Regions from separate parts of the Mesorhizobium sp. WSM4822 genome, predicted to be linked through region 2. Evidence: predicted binding sites of a transcription regulator. Region 2 holds the regulator's gene; each other region holds the start of a gene.
What was found. Region 2 encodes PhoB, which activates phosphate uptake and scavenging genes when phosphate is short. Its sites were predicted from a motif close to TGTCATNNANCTGTCAT; they were not measured.
Positions count from the first base shown of each region.

Region 1: the regulator PhoB is predicted to act here: its motif matches at 2,886-2,902, upstream of AC0L3E_RS14020 (BtaA family protein).
Region 3: the regulator PhoB is predicted to act here: its motif matches at 2,849-2,865, upstream of AC0L3E_RS16285 (putative 2-aminoethylphosphonate ABC transporter substrate-binding protein).
Region 4: the regulator PhoB is predicted to act here: its motif matches at 2,509-2,525, upstream of AC0L3E_RS13795 (esterase-like activity of phytase family protein).

Region 1 covers NZ_JBVVQM010000005.1:189,238-194,132, forward strand. The annotation lists gene AC0L3E_RS14010 (hydantoinase B/oxoprolinase family protein) at 1-2,519, shown strand, start outside; gene AC0L3E_RS14015 (hypothetical protein) at 2,594-2,788, shown strand; gene AC0L3E_RS14020 (BtaA family protein) at 2,912-4,210, shown strand; gene AC0L3E_RS14025 (class I SAM-dependent methyltransferase) at 4,207-4,890, shown strand.
Region 2 covers NZ_JBVVQM010000003.1:37,568-42,462, forward strand. The annotation lists gene xylF (D-xylose ABC transporter substrate-binding protein) at 55-1,095, opposite strand; gene AC0L3E_RS08185 (ROK family protein) at 1,366-2,613, shown strand; gene phoB (phosphate regulon transcriptional regulator PhoB) at 2,630-3,319, opposite strand; gene phoU (phosphate signaling complex protein PhoU) at 3,336-4,043, opposite strand; gene pstB (phosphate ABC transporter ATP-binding protein PstB) at 4,070-4,894, opposite strand.
Region 3 covers NZ_JBVVQM010000006.1:233,691-238,585, forward strand. The annotation lists gene phnY (phosphonoacetaldehyde dehydrogenase) at 1-1,206, shown strand, start outside; gene pbfA ((R)-1-hydroxy-2-aminoethylphosphonate ammonia-lyase) at 1,279-2,637, shown strand; gene AC0L3E_RS16285 (putative 2-aminoethylphosphonate ABC transporter substrate-binding protein) at 3,038-4,063, shown strand; gene AC0L3E_RS16290 (putative 2-aminoethylphosphonate ABC transporter ATP-binding protein) at 4,186-4,895, shown strand, end outside.
Region 4 covers NZ_JBVVQM010000005.1:140,780-145,674, reverse strand. The annotation lists gene AC0L3E_RS13805 (MATE family efflux transporter) at 1-206, opposite strand, end outside; partial or broken gene AC0L3E_RS13800 (L,D-transpeptidase) at 329-823, shown strand; gene AC0L3E_RS13795 (esterase-like activity of phytase family protein) at 909-2,393, opposite strand; gene AC0L3E_RS13790 (GcvT family protein) at 2,638-4,895, shown strand, end outside.

The DNA.
Region 1 (4,895 bases), on a different contig from region 2:
GCGATGGGCGGTCGCCCGAGACTGTCGCCGAAGGGTTCGTCACCATCGCCGTGGAGAACATGGCCAATGCCATCAAGAAGATCTCTGTGCAGCGCGGCTACGACGTCACCGAGTATCTCCTGAACTGCTTCGGTGGTGCCGGCGGCCAGCACGCTTGCCTGGTCGCCGACGCGCTCGGCATGGAGGCGGTGCTGATCCATCCCTTCTCTGGCCTGCTGTCGGCCTATGGCATCGGTCTATCCTCGGTCTTTGCCTCGCGCCAGCAGGCGCTGCTGAAACCGCTTGCCGAAGAGTCCAGAACGGAGATCGGCAACCTCATTGCCATTTTGAGAAAAGCCGTTGTCGCCGAACTCGCGGCGCAAGGCATCGGCGAGGATACGGTCGCCACGAAGCCGGTGCTGCACATTCGCTATGACGGCACCGACACGACACTCCCGGTGAATTTCGAGGCGGATTCGATTTTCCAAGCCAGGCGCGATTTTGAAATCGCCCACAAGGCGCAGTTCGGTTTCGTCTATGACGACAAGCCGATGATCGTCGAGACCGTCGGTGTCGAAGGCACCGACACCGGCGGCACCGGGCGCGACGAAACTGAATCGCGAACCGAAGACCTTGCCGTAAGCCCTTCGCAAACCCGCGAAATCTTCACCGAGGGAGAGTGGCGCACTTCACCCATCTTCCGCCGCGAAGCGCTGAAGCCGGGAAACAGGGTTGCCGGACCTGCCTTGATTATCGAGCCGAACCAGACGATCGTCATCGAGCCGGGCTGGCTGGCCGAAATCACCGCCAGGAACCATGTGCTCCTGCGCCGTGTCGAGAAAAAGCGCCGGCAGGCAGCGCTCGGCACGGAGGCCGATCCGGTCATGCTGGAGGTCTTCAACAACCTCTTCATGTCGATCGCCGAGCAGATGGGCGTGACGCTGCAGAACACCGCCTATTCCGTCAACATCAAGGAAAGGCTGGATTTTTCCTGCGCCGTCTTCGATCGCCATGGCGCGCTGGTCGCCAATGCGCCGCACATGCCGGTGCATCTGGGCTCGATGGACCGCTCGGTCGAAACCATCATCCGGCTGAATTCCGGCGACATCCACCCCGGCGACGTCTTTGCCCTCAACGCGCCCTACAACGGCGGCACGCATCTGCCCGACATCACCGTGGTGACGCCGGTGTTTTCCCTCCCCCTCGAGGGGAGGGTGGCCGCGCAGCGGCCGGGTGGGGTCCTCTCAGAAGGCACCGCAAGAGCGTCGAACCCGGTCGATCCGACCCCCTCCGGCGGCTTCGCCGCCACCTCCCCCTCGAGTGGGGAGGAAATCCTGTTCTGGGCCGCCTCGCGCGGCCATCATGCCGATATCGGCGGCACGGCACCCGGCTCGATGACGCCGCTCGCCACCACGGTCGACGAGGAAGGCGTGCTGTTCGACAATTTCCGCATCGTCGACCGCGGAAAATTCCGCGAGAAGGAGCTGGAAACGCTGCTCACCGACCACCGCTATCCAGCCCGCAATCCGCACCAGAACATCGCCGACCTCAAGGCGCAGATCGCCGCCAACGAAAAGGGCGTCGCGGAACTGCGCAAGATGGTCGCGCATTTCGGCCTCGATGTCGTCGAGGCCTATATGGGCCATGTCCAGGACAATGCGGCCGAAAGCGTGCGCCGCGTGCTGGAGCGGCTGCCCGACAGTTCGCAGTACGAATACCCGACCGACACCGGCCAAATCATCAAGGTGAAGATCACGGTCGACCGGCAAAAGCGCGAGGCGACCGTCGACTTCACCGGCACCTCGCCGGTGATGAAGAACAATTTCAACGCGCCGGAACCCGTCGCCCGCGCCGCCGTGCTCTATGCCTTCCGCGTCATGGTCGAGGACATGATCCCGATGAATGCCGGGTGCCTGCGGCCCATCAACATCATCATTCCCGACGGCTGCATGCTGAAACCCGCCTACCCCGCCGCCGTCGTCGCCGGCAATGTCGAGACCTCGCAGCACGTCACCAACGCGCTGTTCGGCGCCATGGGCGCCATGGCCAACGCGCAAGGCACGATGAACAACCTGACCTTCGGCAACAAGACCTACCAATATTACGAGACGATCTGCTCCGGCTCGCCGGCCGGCCAGATGAATTCCGGCCGCGGCTTTGCCGGCACCTCCGGTGTCCACACCCACATGACCAATTCGCGCCTCACCGATCCCGAAGTGCTGGAGCTGCGCTTTCCCGTTCTGCTCGAGGATTTCCACATTCGGGAAGGATCCGGCGGCAAAGGCAAATGGAGCGCCGGCGACGGCACCAGGCGCACCATCCGCTTCCTCGAAAAGATGGAATGCGCGATCCTGTCCTCGCATCGCAACCGGCCGCCGCAAGGGCTGGATGGGGGCGGCGATGGCGAGGTCGGCTCGACCAAAGTCCGCCGCAAGGACGGCACAATCGACGTGCTGAAAGCCTGCGACCAGACCGTGCTGCAGGCCGGCGACGCCGTCATCCTGACGACGCCGACACCGGGGGGATTCGGGCGGCGGTGAAGGATGCTTGCCGGGCGCGGACATGGCGAGCCAGAGGCAGGCGCATGTCCGCAACATTCTGAGGAGAAGTCGCCATGTCCATCGTGAAGAACATTCCTGCCTACCCGAGCAAGACCTTCAACGACGGCTATCTTGAGGGATACCAGTCACTCAAGCCCGGGATCGTCCCGTCAATGCCATCCTACAGCAAGGTGCCGATCGGCCTCACTCCGTATCAATGGGGCTTCACACTTGGAGAGGATGACGCGCGCGCAACTGGTTTGCGGTAAGAGGCGTGTTCGTGGCGGTCTCATGGGCTTCGACAGCGCAAGTTGGTGCCGGATGCGGAGGTATCAACTGATTTTACGCGCTACCGTTGTAAGGAGGCGTCAACAGGCTGTCACCGGCCTGTCATGACCCTGGGCTACCCGCTTGCGGCAAAGCAAATGGGGAATCATCTTGCCATGACGGACGTTTCCGCAGATCTGGTTTTTCGCCGCGGCAAGGAAGTTGGAAAGGCCGTCTACCAGAACCGCCCGCTGTCGAAGGCCGGCATTTCGGAGCGGTTGTTCGCCTTCCTGTTCTCCGGCCTCGTCTATCCGCAGATCTGGGAAGACCCCGAGGTCGACATGGAGGCGATGCAGCTTGGCCAGGGCCACCGCGTCGTCACCATCGCCTCCGGCGGCTGCAACATTCTGGCTTACCTCACCCGCTCGCCGGCCCGGGTCGACGCCGTCGACCTCAACACCGCGCACATCGCGCTGAACCGCATGAAGCTGGAGGCGGTGCGCCATTTGCCATCGCAGGGCGACCTGTTCCGCTTCTTCGGCGCCGCCGACACCAGCCACAATTCGAAAGCGTATGATCGTTTCATCGCGCCGCATCTCGATCCTGTCAGCCGTCACTACTGGGAGCGCCGCAACTGGCGCGGCATCAGGCGCATCACTGTGTTCGACCGCAATTTCTACCAGACCGGCCTGCTCGGCCTGTTCATCGCCATGGGCCACCGCACGGGAAAATTCTTCGGCGTCGACCCTGCCGGCATCATGCAGGCCAAGAACATCGGCGAGCAGCGCCGCTTCTTCAACGAGGAGCTGGCGCCGGTCTTCGACAAGAAGCTTTTGAAATGGGCGACATCGCGCAAGGCTTCGCTGTTCGGCCTCGGCATCCCGCCGGCGCAGTACGATTCGCTGATCACTTCTGGCGACGGCACCATGGCCAGCGTGCTGAAAGCCCGGCTGGAAAAGCTCGCTTGCGATTTTCCGCTGGAGAACAACTACTTCGCCTGGCAGGCCTTCGCCCGGCGCTATCCGAACCCCGGCGAGGCCGCCCTGCCCGCCTATCTCGAAAAACAGAATTACGAGACCATCCGCGGCAATGTCGACCGCGTCGCCATCCACCACGCCAATCTGATCGAGTTCCTCGCCGGCAAGGATGCAGGCTCCGTCGACTGCTTCGTCCTGCTCGACGCGCAGGACTGGATGACCGACGGCCAGCTCAACGCGCTGTGGGCGGAAATCACCCGCACCGCCTCAGTCGGCGCCCGCGTCATCTTCCGCACCGCCGCCGAACCCAGCCTGTTGCCGGGCCGTGTCTCCAGCTCGCTGCTTGACCAGTGGGATTATCAGGACCAGGCTTCGCGCGAATTTTCGGCCCGCGATCGCTCGGCCATCTATGGCGGCTTCCATCTCTACGTGAAGTGCGCCGCATGAGCACCAGCGAGTTGCCGGCCAGCCCCGAATTCAAGGCCAACCATGCCGAACTGATGGACGGCGTCTACCGCTGGCAGCGCCACATCTACGACCTGACACGCAAATACTATCTTCTCGGCCGCGACCGGCTGATCGCGGGGCTCGATGTGCCCGCCGGCGGTACCGTGCTGGAACTCGGCTGCGGCACCGGCCGCAACATCATCCTGGCCGCGCGTCGCTATCCCGACGCGCGTTTCTTCGGCCTCGACATTTCGGCCGAGATGCTGGAGACGGCCAGCGCGGCGATTGCCCGCGAGGGCCTGCTCGATCGTGTCACGCTTGCCCAGGGCGACGCCACGGCATTCGATGCCAGGGCGCTGTTCGGACGCAATAGCTTCGACCGTGTCTTCGTGTCCTATTCACTGTCGATGATCCCCGGCTGGGAAAAAACTGTGTCGGCAGCGCTTGCCGCCCTGTCGCCGAACGGTTCGCTGCACATCATCGATTTCGGCCAGCAGGAAGGCCTGCCCGGCTGGTTCCGGACCTTGCTGCGCGGCTGGCTGAAAAAATTCCACGTCGCGCCGCGTGAATCGTTGCGCGAAGTGCTGGAATCGGAATCTCGGCGAACCAGCGCAAGCTTCCGTTTCCGCACGCTTTATCGCGGCTATGCCTGGCTGGCGGTTATCAAGATCACTTCCTGAATATT
Region 2 (4,895 bases):
GAAAACGCCGCGGCTTTTGGGCCGCGGCGTTCAGATATTGCAAAGTGGTACGGATCAGTTGCAGGCCGCCACGGTGCCGGCGGCGACACCCGCGCAGACTTCGTCCTTCTTGATCCAGCCGGCGTCGATGACGACGTTGAGATTGTCCTTGGTGATGGCAACCGGGGTCAGGAACAGCGACTTGACGGTGTTGCCGCCCGGCGTCGTGAAGTCCTTGGCGCCGGCGATGTCGCTCGTCTTCTTGCCGTCGGCCAGTTGCGAGGCGATCTCGGCGGCATTCTTGCCGAGCTCCCGCGCGTCCTTCCACACCGACACGGTTTGCGTGCCGAGGGCGATGCGGTTCAGCGCGGCGTGGTCGCCGTCCTGACCCGAGACCGGCACGGTGCCGGCCAAGCCTTGAGCCGTCAGCGCCGCGACGACGCCACCGGCAGTGCCGTCATTGGCCGCGACCACCGCGTCGACCTTGTTGTCGTTGGCGGTCAGGAACTGCTCCATGTTCTTCTGGGCGTTGGCGGGCAGCCAGCCATCCGTGTAGGCTTCGCCGACATTCTTGATCTTGCCGCTGTCGATGGCTTCCTTGAGCACTTCCATCGAGCCCGAGAACAGGAAGTCGGCATTGGGATCGGCACCGGAGCCCTTGATGAAGACGTAGTTGCCTTCCGGCTTGACCTTGAACACTTCGCGGGCCTGCATGCGGCCGACTTCCTTGTTGTCGAAGGTCAGATAGAAGACGTCCTTGTTCTCGATCAGCCGGTCATAGCCGACGACCGGAATGCCCTCGTCCAGCGCCTTCTGCACCGCCGGGCCGATGGCCGACGCATCCTGCGCCAGGATGATCAGTGAATTGGCGCCCTGCGAGATCAGGCTTTCGACATCGGTAAGCTGCTTGCCGGGATTGGACTGCGCATCGGCGGAGATGTACTTGTCGCCGGCGGCCTCGATCGCCGTCTTCATGGCGGCCTCGTCGGTCTTCCAGCGTTCTTCCTGGAAGTTGGACCACGAAACGCCGACAACCTTGTCCTTCGCCTGCGCGACAGACGCGAGCGTCAGCGACATGGCGGCACCCGCCAGGATGGCGGCCGTGAATCTTTTCATATTATCCTCCCTGCGCCGCGTATGGCGCGACCAAACTGACCCGAGGGCCGGCACAGAGGCTCTATTTTTTCGAGCCTCGAAAAAATACTGGGCCAACGCCCGAACGCTGTCAACATCGATTCTGATGGATTTTGATGTCATTTCGAGTTTTTTTCGAGTCTCGGAATAAATAAATGACACGGCCTGCAGCTTCTGCCAGTATTTACCGGCGTCACCGACAGCGTTCCAGGGGCAGGAGGAACCGCGGCGACCGGGAGGATATGAAAGAACATGTCGGTCGGAATCCGCCACGACGATCTGCGCCGCCGCAACCGCGCCATGGTGATCGCGGCAGTGCGCCGCGCCGGACAGCCGTCGCGAACCGAGATTGCCGCGACCACAAGCCTCAGCCATTCGACCATCTCGGCGATTTCATCCGACCTGATCGTCGAAGGCATCCTGACCGAAAGCAAGCCGAGCGAGGCCGGCTCGCTCAAACGCGGCCGGCCGCAGGTCGGCCTCAGTCTCAATCCGGAAGCGGCCGCGGTAATGACCGTGGTGCTGTCGCTGAACTTCCTCTCCGTCGCCGTCATCGACTATGCCGGCCAGGTAATATCCGAGGAGCAGCGCCGGCTGGACACGCTGACGATGTCGCGCGAGTCGCTGATCGGGGAATGCACGGCCATCGTGCGGCGCCGCCTGGCAGATCCCGACCTGGACGTGCGCAGCATCGCCCGCATCGCGCTGGCCATCCAGGGCATCACCGACACCCGTGCCCGCGCCATGCTGTGGTCGCCGATCACGCCGCACACCGACATCGCCTTCGCCGACATATTCGAAGACGAGTTCGGCATCCCTGCCATAATGGAGAACGACTGCAACATGATGGCGGTGGCGCTGCGCTGGCGCGACCCCGATCGTTACCGCGACGATTTCATCGCTATCCTTTTGTCGCATGGCATCGGCATGGGACTGGTGCTGAAGGGCGAATTGTTCACCGGCACCCATTCTTCGGGCGGCGAATTCGGCCACATGATCCATCGGCCGAACGGCGCGCTATGTCGCTGCGGACGGCGCGGCTGCGTCGAAGCCTATGCGGGCAATTACGCCATCTGGCGCAACGCCAGGCAGATGGGCGAGGATGCAGAACCCGTTGCCGATGTCAGCGACGCCGACATGCGCGCCCTGGCTGCCGCGGCCCGCGAAGGTGACGGACCCGAACGGGAAGCCTATCGCAAGGCCGGCGAAGCGCTCGGCTACGGCCTCGGCAGCCTGTTCGCGCTGATCGATCCGGCGCCGGTCGCCATGGTCGGTGTCAGCGCCGCCGCCTTCGACCTGATCGAGCCGGCATTGCGGCAAGCGATTGCCCAGACCGCCGGCGGCCAGCATTCCAAATCGATTTCTTTCGACACCGAGCCGAACGAACTGCCGCTGATCCGCGAAGGCTGCGCCATGCGGGCGCTGATCTTCGTCGATCAGGAGATTTTTGCGCCGGGCGTGCAGGCGAGATCCGGTTTCGGCGGCAAGAACGTGGCGTGAGTTCAAACGAGGGAGTTCAGTCCTCTCGGATGGCGTATCCGGCCCCACGGATCGTGCGGATGACATCAGGCATACGGCCATTGTTGACCGCCTTGCGCAGCCGGCCGACATGCACGTCGACCGTGCGCTCATCGATGTAGATCGTCTCGCCCCAGACATTGTCGAGCAGTTGGCTGCGCGAGAACACGCGGCCTGGATGGCGCATCATGAATTCGAGCAGGCGGAATTCCGTCGGCCCAAGCCGGATCTCGCTCTTCTTGCGATAGACACGGTGCGACTCGCGATCGAGCACGATATCGCCGACCTTGAGCACGCTGGACAGCACTTCCGGCTTGGCCCGGCGCAGCAGCGCCTTGACCCTGGCCATGAACTCCGGCGTCGAGAAGGGCTTGACCAGATAGTCGTCGGCGCCGGTCGACAGGCCGCGCACGCGGTCGCTTTCCTCGCCTCGCGCGGTCAGCATGATGATCGGCAGCCGCTCGGTCTCGGGACGCATTCGCAGGCGCCGGCAGAGTTCGATGCCCGAAACCGCAGGCACCATCCAGTCGAGCACCAGAAGATCGGGAACGTTCTCCTGCAGCCGGATTTCGGCCTCATCGCCGCGCGTCACCACCTCGACCTGGTAACCTTCGGATTCAAGATTGTAGCGGAGCAGCACGCCTAGCGGCTCCTCATCCTCCACCACCATGATGCGTGGTGCGATCATCGGCTGGTCACCCCTGTTATGCCGCTGGCGCGGACATTGCCGTCTCGTCCTGCTTCGGACGATTGGCTGGCAGCTGCGTGCCGGTCAAAACATAGTAGGCATTTTCGGCGATGTTGGTCACGTGGTCGCCGATCCGCTCGAGGTTCTTGGCGCAAAACAACAGGTGCGTGCACGCCGTGATGTTGCGGGGATCTTCCATCATGTAGGTCAGCAGCTCGCGGAACACCGAGGTGTATTTGACGTCGATGCGTTCATCATTGTTTCTGAGCGTGGCAAGCGCTGCCGCGTCAGCGGCGGCATACTCGTCGACGACCCCCTGCACCTGGATCAGCACCAGCTGCGCCATCGCGTCGATCGAATGCGAAAGATCGTGCGGCGTGACGCTCAGCCCGACAGTGCCGACGCGCTTGGCGATGTTCTTGGCAAGGTCGCCGATGCGCTCGAGGTCGCCGGCCATGCGGATCGAACCGACCACCGCACGCAGATCGTTGGCCATTGGCTGGCGCTTGGCGATCAGCGTGATGGCGCGATCGTCCAGCTCGCGCTGGCGGGCATCCATGATGGCATCGTCGGAAACCACGCGCTGCGCCAGCGCATTGTCCGAATTGAGCAAAGCCTTGGTCGAGCCACTGACCATCGAGCGGGCGAGATCGCCCATGTCGCGGATCAGCTGGCTGATCTGCTCCAGATCCTCATCGAAAGATGCAACGGTATGTTCACCCATGATCTTCGTCCCTCATATGCCTGAGCTCAGCCGAACCGGCCGGTGATGTAGTCCTGGGTGCGTTTGTCGTCGGGGGTGGTGAACATCTTGTCGGTGGCGCCCTCCTCGACCAGATAGCCTAGATGGAACATCGCGGTGCGCTGCGACACGCGCGCTGCCTGCTGCATCGAATGGGTGACGATGACGATCGTATAGTTCTGGCGCAGTTCGTCGATCAGTTCCTCGACGCGAGCAGTGGCGATCGGGTCGAGCGCCGAACACGGTTCGTCCATCAGGATCACCTCGGGTGACACGGCGATGGCGCGTGCAATGCACAGACGCTGCTGCTGGCCACCGGAAAGACCCGTGCCAGGTTCCTGCAAACGGTCCTTCACCTCGTTCCAGATTGCCGCCTTCTTCAGGCTCGACTCGACGATCTGATCCATGTCGGCCTTGCGCTTGGCCAATCCGTGGATGCGCGGGCCATAGGCGACGTTCTCGTAGATCGACTTGGGGAACGGATTGGGTTTCTGGAACACCATGCCGACGCGCGCCCTGAGTTCGACGACATCGATGTTCTTGTCGTAGATGTCTTCTTCGTCGAGCGTTATCTTGCCGGTTACCCGCGCGGAATCGATGGTGTCGTTCATGCGGTTGAGGCAGCGCAGGAAGGTCGACTTGCCGCAGCCGGAAGGGCCGATCAGCGCCGTCACCTGATTCAGGCGGACGTCGAGATTGACATCGAACAGCGCCTGCTTCTCGCCATAGAACACGCCGACCTTGTCGCCGCGCATTTTGATCACTTCGTTCGACTTGGCGTTCATCTTATCGCCCACTGCGTTTTCAAGGGACTGTTCGGTCATGATGTTCATA
Region 3 (4,895 bases), on a different contig from region 2:
GAAGAAATCTCCGATCTCATCACGCTCGAGCTCGGCATCTCCAAGACGGACTCGCTCTATGAGGTCGGCCGTGCCTATGACGTGTTCACGCTGTCGGCGCAGATGTGCATCCAGGATGACGGCCAGATCTTCTCCTGCGACCTCACCCCGCACGGCAAGGCGCGCAAGATCTTCACCACCCGCGAGCCGTTGAAGGCGATCTCGGCGATCACGCCGTTCAACCACCCGCTCAACATGGTCTCGCACAAGGTGGCGCCGGCGATCGCCACCAACAATTGCGTGGTGGTCAAGCCGACCGAATTGACGCCGATGACGGCGCTTCTCCTGGCCGACATTCTCTATGAAGCCGGTCTGCCGCCCGAAATGCTGTCGGTGGTGACCGGCTGGCCCGCAGACATCGGCAACGAGATGATCACCAACGACAATATCGACCTGATCACTTTCACCGGCGGCGTGCCGGTCGGCAAGATGATCGCCCGCACCGCCGGCTACAAGCGCCAGGTGCTGGAACTCGGCGGCAACGACCCGCTGATCATCCTCAACGATCTCTCCGACGAGGATCTGGCCAGAGCCGCGGATCTGGCCGTCGCCGGCGCGACAAAGAACTCCGGCCAGCGCTGCACCGCGGTCAAGCGCATCCTGGTTCAGGAAAGCGTCGCCGACCGCTTCGTGCCGCTGGTGCTGGAGCGGGCGAAAAAAATCCGCTTCGGCGATCCGATGGACCGCTCGACCGACCTTGGCACCGTCGTGCACGAGAAGGCGGCGGCGCTGTTCGAAGCCCGCGTCCACATGGCCGCCGAGCAGGGCGCCGAAATCCTCTACAATCCGGGTCGTCAGGGCGCGTTGCTGCCGCCGATCGTCGTCGATCGCGTTCCTCACACATCCGAATTGGTGATGGAGGAGACGTTCGGCCCGATCATCCCGATCGTTCGCGCGCCTGACGACGATGATGCGCTGATCGCACTGTCCAACTCGACCGCCTTCGGCCTGTCGTCGGGCGTCTGCACCAACTCTTTTCCGCGCATGCAGAAATACATCGCCGGCCTTCAGGTCGGCACCGTCAACATCTGGGAAGTGCCGGGCTATCGCATCGAGATGTCGCCCTTCGGCGGCATCAAGGATTCGGGCAATGGTTACAAGGAAGGCGTCATCGAGGCGATGAAGAGCTACACCAATGTGAAGACATTTTCGCTGCCCTGGTCCTGACCGGGCGGCATTGACGGATAAGACAACCGAGGGAGCGTTCGCCGCTCCCTCATTCGCGTTTCGGAGACCATGATGGCCGCGATCAAAGAGCTTGTGCACACCGAAGGCGATTCCAACACCACAGCGGCTCGCGGCCGATGGGATGCCGGGCAGGACGATCCGCGGATCCGCGGCTTGCTCGATCGCGACGCGGCTGCCTTTATGCACCAGAGTCTGTCCAGCCCCTGCCTTTCGACCATCGCGAAGGCGCAAGGCATCTGGATCGAGGACACCGCTGGCCGCCGCTTCATGGATTTCCACGGCAACAGCGTGCATCACCTCGGCTACGGCCATCCAAGGCTGGTCACGGCGATCAAAAAGCAGCTCGATGAGCTCTGCTTTGCGCCGCGCCGCTTTACCTGCGAGCCCGCCGTCGAGCTGGCGGAGAAGCTGGCGGCATTGGCGCCCGGCGATCTCGGCAAGGTGCTGTTCACCACCGGTGGTTCGGATGCCATCGAGGTCGCGCTGAAGATCGCCCGCGCCGCGACCGGCCGCTTCAAGACGGTGTCGTTCTGGGATGCGTTCCACGGGGCCGGCTTCGGCGCTGCAAGCGTCGGCGGCGAGGCGACCTTCCGCTCGCACATATCAGGCCCGATGATGACCGGCACCGAGCACGTCGCACCTTGGGACGGCTATCGCTGTCCCTATGGCCACGATTCCCTCGAAACCTCGGGGCTCGCTTGCGCCAACATGATCGCCTATGTGCTCGGCCGCGAACAGGACGTGGCGGCGGTCGTCGCAGAACCGATGCGGGCGACGCCCAACCCGCCGCCGCCCGGTTTCTGGAAGCGGGTTCGCGAAGCCTGCGACCGGCACGGCACGCTGCTGATCTTCGACGAGATCCCGACCGGGCTGGGCAAGACGGGAAAATTCTTCGCCCACGAGCATGATGATGTGACGCCCGACATCGTCGTCCTCGGCAAGTCGCTCGGCGGCGGCATCCTGCCGATCGCCGCCGTCATCGCGCGCCGCGACCTCGACGTCACCGGTGGCTTCGCGATCGGCCACTACACCCACGAGAAGAACCCGGTGACGACCCGCGCCGCACTGACGACGATCGACATCATCCTGGAGGAAGGATTGGTCGAACGCGCGGCCGAACTTGGCCGGCACATGCTGGAGCGTATGCAGCACCTGATGGCGCGCTCGCCCCATGTCGGCGACGTCAGGGGCAGGGGACTGATGGTCGGCGTCGAGCTCGTCGAGGATCGCGATACGCGCGAGCCGGCGCGCGATCTCGCCGAACGCGTCTTCTATGCTTGCCTGGGGCAGGGGCTGAGCTTCAAGGTCAGCCAGGGCAATGTGCTGACGCTGTCGCCGCCGCTGGTCATTTCGAAAGCTGATCTCGATCGTGCGCTCGACATCCTCGAGACCGCCGTGCTGGCGGCCTGACCATGAAGGCCGTGCGCACCGACCGCGAGCTCGAATGCCCCGAAATCGACGCGGGCTTGCGGGCGAGGGGGGGCGATCTGGTGGTGACTGTCCGCTCGTCCGACCCGCGTTTGCGGGCACAGACAACGGGCGTTTCGTTCGGCTGACCATAACCGTCTCCGTTGCCAATCGTGGGCTTTCGCAAGCGCGAAATAGCGGCCGCAACAGGCATGCGACAGTTCCATGACGACTATCAGTAGAAGTTTGTCTGTCATAAAATAAATAGATTTTACTTATCGATCACCAATCCCCAGAGTTGACCCAACGACGACATCCACAAGCGCTACAGGGCCGCAATGTCCACCGGCGCGATCGTCACAGTGCATCGCAGAATGTGCCAACAATCAAAGGGGAACTGAGCATGAAATCGCGCAACGCAACTATCGCAATGGCCTTCGCCGCGGCATTGATGTCATCCGCCGCCTTTGCCGAAACCTCCGAACTGACAGTCTATACCGCCATTGAAGCCGAAGATCTCGCCCGCTACGCCGAGACTTTCACAAAGAGCCATCCCGACATCAAACTGAACTTTGTCCGCGACTCCACGGGTGTCGTTACCGCCAAGCTGTTGGCCGAAAAGGACAATCCGCAGGCCGACGTTGTCTGGGGCCTTGCCGCTACATCGCTTCTGGTGCTGAAGACCGAAGGCATGCTTGAGCCCTACGCGCCAAAAGGCGTCGAATTGCTCAAGCCGAAGTTTGTCGACAAGGACACGCCACCGGCCTGGGTTGGCATGGACGCCTGGGCGGCTTCGATCTGCTTCAACACCGTGGAGGGCAAAAAGCTTGGCCTCGCCGAGCCGACCAGCTGGAAAGATCTTACCAAGCCGGAATACAAGGGTCACATCGTGATGCCGAACCCGGCCTCGTCCGGCACCGGCTTCCTCGATGTATCGAGCTGGCTGCAGTTGTTCGGCGAGAAGGATGGTTGGGCCTATATGGATGCCCTGCATCAGAATATTGATGCCTACACGCATTCTGGTTCGAAGCCGTGCAAAATGGCCGCCGCCGGTGAAACCGTAATCGGCATCTCGTTCGAGTTCCGCGCCGCGAAATCGAAGAAGGAGGGCGCTCCCCTCGATATCGTCATCCCGTCCGAAGGCATCGGCTGGGACATGGAGGCATCCGCGATCGTTGCGGGAACGAAAAATCTCGAAGCCGCCAAAACGCTGCTCGACTGGTCGATCAGCAAGGAGGCCAACGAGATGTACAATGTAGGTTATGCGGTTCTGGCTATGCCGAATGTCGCCAAGCCGGTCGAATTCCTGCCCGCAGATATCGAGTCCAAGATGATCGACAATGACTTCGAGTGGGCGGCCAACCACCGCAAGGCCATTCTCGACGAGTGGACGAAGCGCTACGACGCCAAGTCTGAGCCCAAGAGCTAGACGCAGAGCATTTCGACAGGGCGCCGTCAGAGCGGCGCCCTTCTCGTAACTCTTCCCGGATGGTCAAAATGAGACACGAACCCGTCGCTGATCTATCGGCAACGCTGGCCGAGGTGCATCCCATGACCGCTGCCGGCAACACGGCTTACCTGCGGATCGAACATCTCTGGAAGGCCTTCGGCGAGTTCCATGCGCTGAAGGACATCTCGCTCGACATCAACGAAGGCGAATTCATCTGCTTTCTCGGCCCTTCGGGTTGCGGCAAGACCACGCTGCTGCGCGCCGTCGCCGGCCTCGACCTGCAGACCAGAGGCGTCGTCCGCCAGGGGGGCAGGGATATCTCAACGCTGCCGCCGTCAAAACGCGACTACGGCATCGTGTTTCAGTCCTACGCGCTGTTTCCCAATCTGACGATTGAAAGGAACATCGCCTTTGGCCTGGAAAACACCAAACGGCCGCGCGCCGAGATCGATGCCCGCGTCAAGGAATTGCTCATGCTGGTCGGCTTGCCCGATCAGGCGAAGAAATACCCAGCGCAGCTTTCCGGCGGGCAGCAGCAGCGCATCGCGCTCGCTCGGGCCATCGCCACCTCGCCCGGCCTGCTTCTGCTCGACGAGCCGCTGTCGGCGCTCGACGCCAAGGTGCGCGTGCACTTGCGCCACGAGATCAAGGGGCTGCAGCGCAAGCTCGGCGTCACCACGATCATGGTTACGCACGACCAGGAAGAAGCATTGTCGTTGGCCGACCGCATTGTAGTCATGAACCATGGCGTCATCGAGCAGGTCGGCAGCCCGACTGAAATCTATCGCCATCCCAGGACGCTGTTCGTCGC
Region 4 (4,895 bases), on a different contig from region 2:
AGGAACAGGACGAGGTTGGCGTTGGAGGTGGCGGTCAGTGCGGATTCGCCGAGGAAACGGCCGACCCAGACGGCGTTGATCGAACCGTTGAGCGACTGCAGCACGTTGGAGCCGAGCACCGGCAGGGCAAACAGCAGAAGCGTGCGCGGGATCGGGCCGCTGGTCAGGTCGCCGGTGCGCCGGCGCGGGGGATTTTTTTCGTCCATGGCGGGCAGCTCGGCGAAGGTTTGTTTCAAGTCGCGTGCGCGATGATTGCCGATTCAACGGGACAGGTCATGCCGTGATCTAATCATGTTCTCAAAGCTTCCGGAATGGGATATTGATCCTCGATGCGTCTGAGCACTTCCTTTATCTGGTGCGCGACGGCGGCACAGCTATTCGCTATGGCGTCAGCCTTGGCAAAGCCGGTTTCGGATGGACCGGCAGCGCCGTGGTCCAGGCGAGGAAGAAGTGGCCGGTCTGGACGCCGCCGCCGGAGATGATCCAGCGCCGGCCGGAACTGGCGAAATACAAGGACGGCATGCCGCCCGGCCCGCAGAGCCCGTTGGGCGCCCGCGCGCTGTATCTGTTCCGCGACGGCAAGGACACGATGTACCGGCTGCACGGCACGCCGGAGTGGGATTCCATCGGTAAGAACGCTTCGTCGGGCTGCGTGCGCTTCATGAACCAGGACATCATCGACCTCTACAGCCGCGTCAACGGCCCCGCTCAGGTCTTCGTGCGTCCCAACCTGTTGGCCGCCGGCAAGATCATGGCCGTGTCGAGCAGAACCGCCGAGCCGATAGATGCGGGCGTCCCGAAGGACGCGGAGTTCTTGAAGTAAGCCTTCTCAATCAATCTGCCTGGAAAAACACCAGCAATAGTGCTCCGGGCGGACGCGCCAAGCGCGCCCGTCCGTGCAGTGGTCGTTACTTCTTGGCTAGACCCGGCAGCGTGACCTGATAGACCAGGAACATGGTGTCGACATTGGCGCCGTCTTCGGCCTTGTAGGGCGCGCCGACCTGAAAACCGTCCTGGGCGAGGAAGTCGTTGTCGTTGGCGACGAACAGGAAGTAGTCGTCGGGCAGCTTCGCATCGAGCACGCTGACCACCGACATCGCCTCCCACTTCTCGGAAAGGTTGTCCTGGTCGTTGGGCGCGCCATTGTGCAGGCCGAAGCGGCCGAGCTCGGCACTGTCGTTGATGTCGATGAATGGCGTCAGCTTGGCCGGTGTCACCGATGGGTCGACGATGCCCTTGGGGGCGACCGGCTTGTCAGCGGCGTCGAAGGCGCCGCCGGCGATGTCGGTCGCGGTGGATAGGTCGACGACGTTGACCTGGCGATAGAGCGAGGCATCGCCCTTCAGGCCCTGGCCGTTGCCGCTGTCGCGCGCCAGCATCAGGAAGGTCTTGTCGGAGAGCGCCACGATCTCACTCTGCGCGGCGACCTTGGTCTTGCCCTTGGCATCCCTAAACACCGGCAGCGGCACGACATATTCGTGCGCCAATTTGAGGTGGGCGAGGTCGGACGCGTCATAGACCAGCGCCCTGGTGTTCTGGCGGGTCGAGCCGGAATCGCCGCCGTCCTGCCTGGCCGCCGACTGCAGCACGGCGATCAGGAACTTGCCGTCGGGCGTCATCGCCATGCCTTCGAGGCCTTGATTGTTCTGGCGGCCGGTGTCGGGATCCTTCGGATCGGGCTCGGCGGCACCGGGTCCCGGATTGTCCGAGGCGAAGTTCGGCGTGCCGTGGCGCATCGGCACCAGCGCAGCCGGTGGCTGGGTTGCCGACAGCAGATGCCCGTCGGCGGAAAACCGATAGATGTTCGGGCCGTATTCGTCGGAGATGAACATCGAACCATCGGGCAGCCGCACGATCGCCTCGTTGTCGAGCGCCAGCTTGCCATTGTCGGCTTGCGGCAGGATCGGCATGTCGCCGCTTGCCGCGCGCACGCCGTTGAGCGGATCGAGGCCTGTGGCATCAGCCCCCTTGTCGTCGGTGAGAAGCATGGTGTCGGCGAGCGTTGCCTTGACGCCGGTCTGCTGCTGGCCGGCAGCAGGTGCCGCACCTGGTGCCACCGGGGTAAACTCGATGGCGACGGTGTTGAGGCGCGGCCGGTAGTCGGTGGTGCCGACGACATTGTAGCCGCGATCCGGCAGCAGCCAGAGCGAACCTTTGTAGCCGGCGGCCTCATGCGTCCAGCCTGATGTGTCGATCGACATGCCCGAGCCCGAACCAAACGTCTCGCCGAACTTGTCGCGCTGAGCGGCCGGGATGCGGCCGACGCCGACCAGCCCTTTGTTGACAAAGCTCGTGCCGCCGACGGTCGCGGTGCTGTCGGCGAGCGCCGGCGTCAAGGCGGTGAACAAGGCCAGCGCGACGCCGAGCGACGCGGTTCGATATAGGTGTTTCATGGATAATCCTCTTTGTGACGGATGTGCCGGAGCGGCCGCGGGACGAAAAACTGAAAGAGGTGCGACATCGATGATGCCGCGCAAGCCTCCCCGAAACGCGGTCTACGGCGCGAACATGATGCTTGCGTGACAGCGCGCAGTGCATGCCGGCGGTCGACGAAAAACGATGCGCGCGGGCGGCACTAGACACTTATGTCCAGTGCATATATGCTCCAGCCTTCGGACTAACCGTGGAGGGGAAGCCTTGAAGTCGCACTACCGCGCAGTCGTCATCGGGGGTGGCGTGGTCGGGGCCTCCGTCCTTTATCATCTGACGCGATTTGGCTGGAGCGATGTGGCGCTGATCGAGCGCGCCGAACTGACGGCCGGTTCGACCTGGCACGCGGCGGCAGGCTTCCATGCGCTCAACGCCGACCCCAACGTGGCGGCGCTGCAGGACTACACCATCAATCTCTACCGCGAGATCGAGGCCGAATCCGGCTGGGATATCGGCCTGCACATGACCGGCGGCGTCAACATCGCCAGCGATCCCGCGCGCTGGGAGTGGCTGAAATCGGCCTGGGCGGTGTTCCAGTCGGTTGGCATCGAGACCGCGCGCCTTGTCACGCCCGACGAGATCAAGGCGATCTGCCCGATCGTCGACGTCACCGGCGTGCTTGGCGGCCTGCATGATTCCAACGAAGGCCATCTCGACCCGTACGGCACGACGCACGCCTATGCCGGCGCTGCAAAAAAGCGCGGCGCCGACATCATCCTGCGCAACCGGGTGGTCGAGTTGAAGCCGCGCGCCGACGGTCGCTGGGATGTCGTCACGGAGCAGGGCACCATCATCGCCGAGCATGTCGTCAATGCCGGCGGGCTGTGGGCAAAGCAGCTCGGCCGCATGGCCGGCATCGACCTGCCGGTGACGCCGATGGAGCACCATTATTTCATCACCGAAGACATTCCCGAGATCGCAGCACTTGACCGGGAAATCGGCATCGCGGTCGATCTCGACGGCTTCTCCTACCTGCGGCAGGAGCGCAAGGGCGTGCTGCTTGGCGTCTATGAGCAGAACCCGAAGCACTGGAACATGGATGGCGCGCCGTGGGACTACGGCATCGAGCTGATCCCGGAAGACATCGGTCGCATCAGCCCCGAACTCGCCAAGGCGCATGAGCGCTTTCCTTGCCTGGCGACGGCCGGCATCCGCAAATGGATCAACGGCGCCTTCACCTTCACGCCGGACGGCAATCCGATTGTCGGGCCGGTGCGCGGGCTGAGGAACTACTGGGTTGCCTGCGGCGTCATGGCCGGCTTCAGCCAGGGCGGCGGCGTCGGCAAGTCGCTGGCCGAGTGGATGATTTTCGGCGAACCGCAGGCCGACATCTTCGGCATGGACATCGCTCGCTACGGCGCCTTCGCCGCCAACCGGGAATATCTCAGGCAGACGACGCGCCAGTTCTATTCGCGCCGCTTCGTCATGACCTTTCCCAATGAACGGCTGCCCGCCGGCCGGCCGCTGAAACGCCCCGGCGCCTATGACGGCATGACGGCCGCGGGATGCGAATGGACGGCTTCCTGGGGACTGGAAATCCCGGCCTATTTCGCGCCGATGGAATTTGCCGAGAACACGACGCTGCGGCGCTCCAACGCCTTCGACATCGTCGGCGACGAGGCGCTGCAGGTGCGGCGCGCCGCCGGTCTCGTCGATATCTCGGCCTATTCGCGCTATGCGGTGGCGGGGCCAGGTGCGGAAGCCTGGCTCGACCGGCTGCTCGCCTGCAGGCTGCCGAAGCCGGGGCGGGCCGGCCTGGCGCCGATGCTCGGTCGTGACGGACGGCTGAAGGGCGACCTCACCGTCTTCAACTGGGGCGGCGGCAGCTATTGGCTGATGGGCTCCTACTATCTCCGGGAATTCCACATGCGCTGGTTCGAGAGCCATGCGGCTGAAGGCGTCACCGTCGACGACCTCTCCGACACGATGAGCGGCTTCCTGCTGACGGGGCCGAATGCGCGCAAAATACTGGAGCGAACGACGCATCAGGATGTGTCCGGCGCAGCGCTGCCGTTCATGGCCTGCGGCACATTCGACATCGGCATGGTGCAGGCCCGTGTAGCGCGGCTGTCTATATCAGGCGAGCTCGGCTTCGAAATCAGTTGCCCCGTGACCATGCATGCCACTCTGCGCGAAACGCTGCTGGCGGCGGGCGAGGATCTCGGCCTTGCCGAAATCGGCTATTACGCGCTCAATGCACTGCGGCTGGAGAAGAGCTTTGGCATCTGGTCGCGCGAATTCACGCAAGGCTACACGCCGGGCCAGACCGGTCTCGACCGCTTCATCGCTTTCGGCAAGAGCGGCTTCATCGGCCGCGAAGCAGCGTTGAAGCAGCGGGAGGCCGGCAGCGGCCAATGCCTGGTGACGCTGGAAATCGATGCGCTCGACGCCGATGCCGGTGGCTTCGAGCCGGTCTGGCATCAGGGCCGGCGCGTCGGCTTCGTCACCTCGGGCGGTTACGGTTA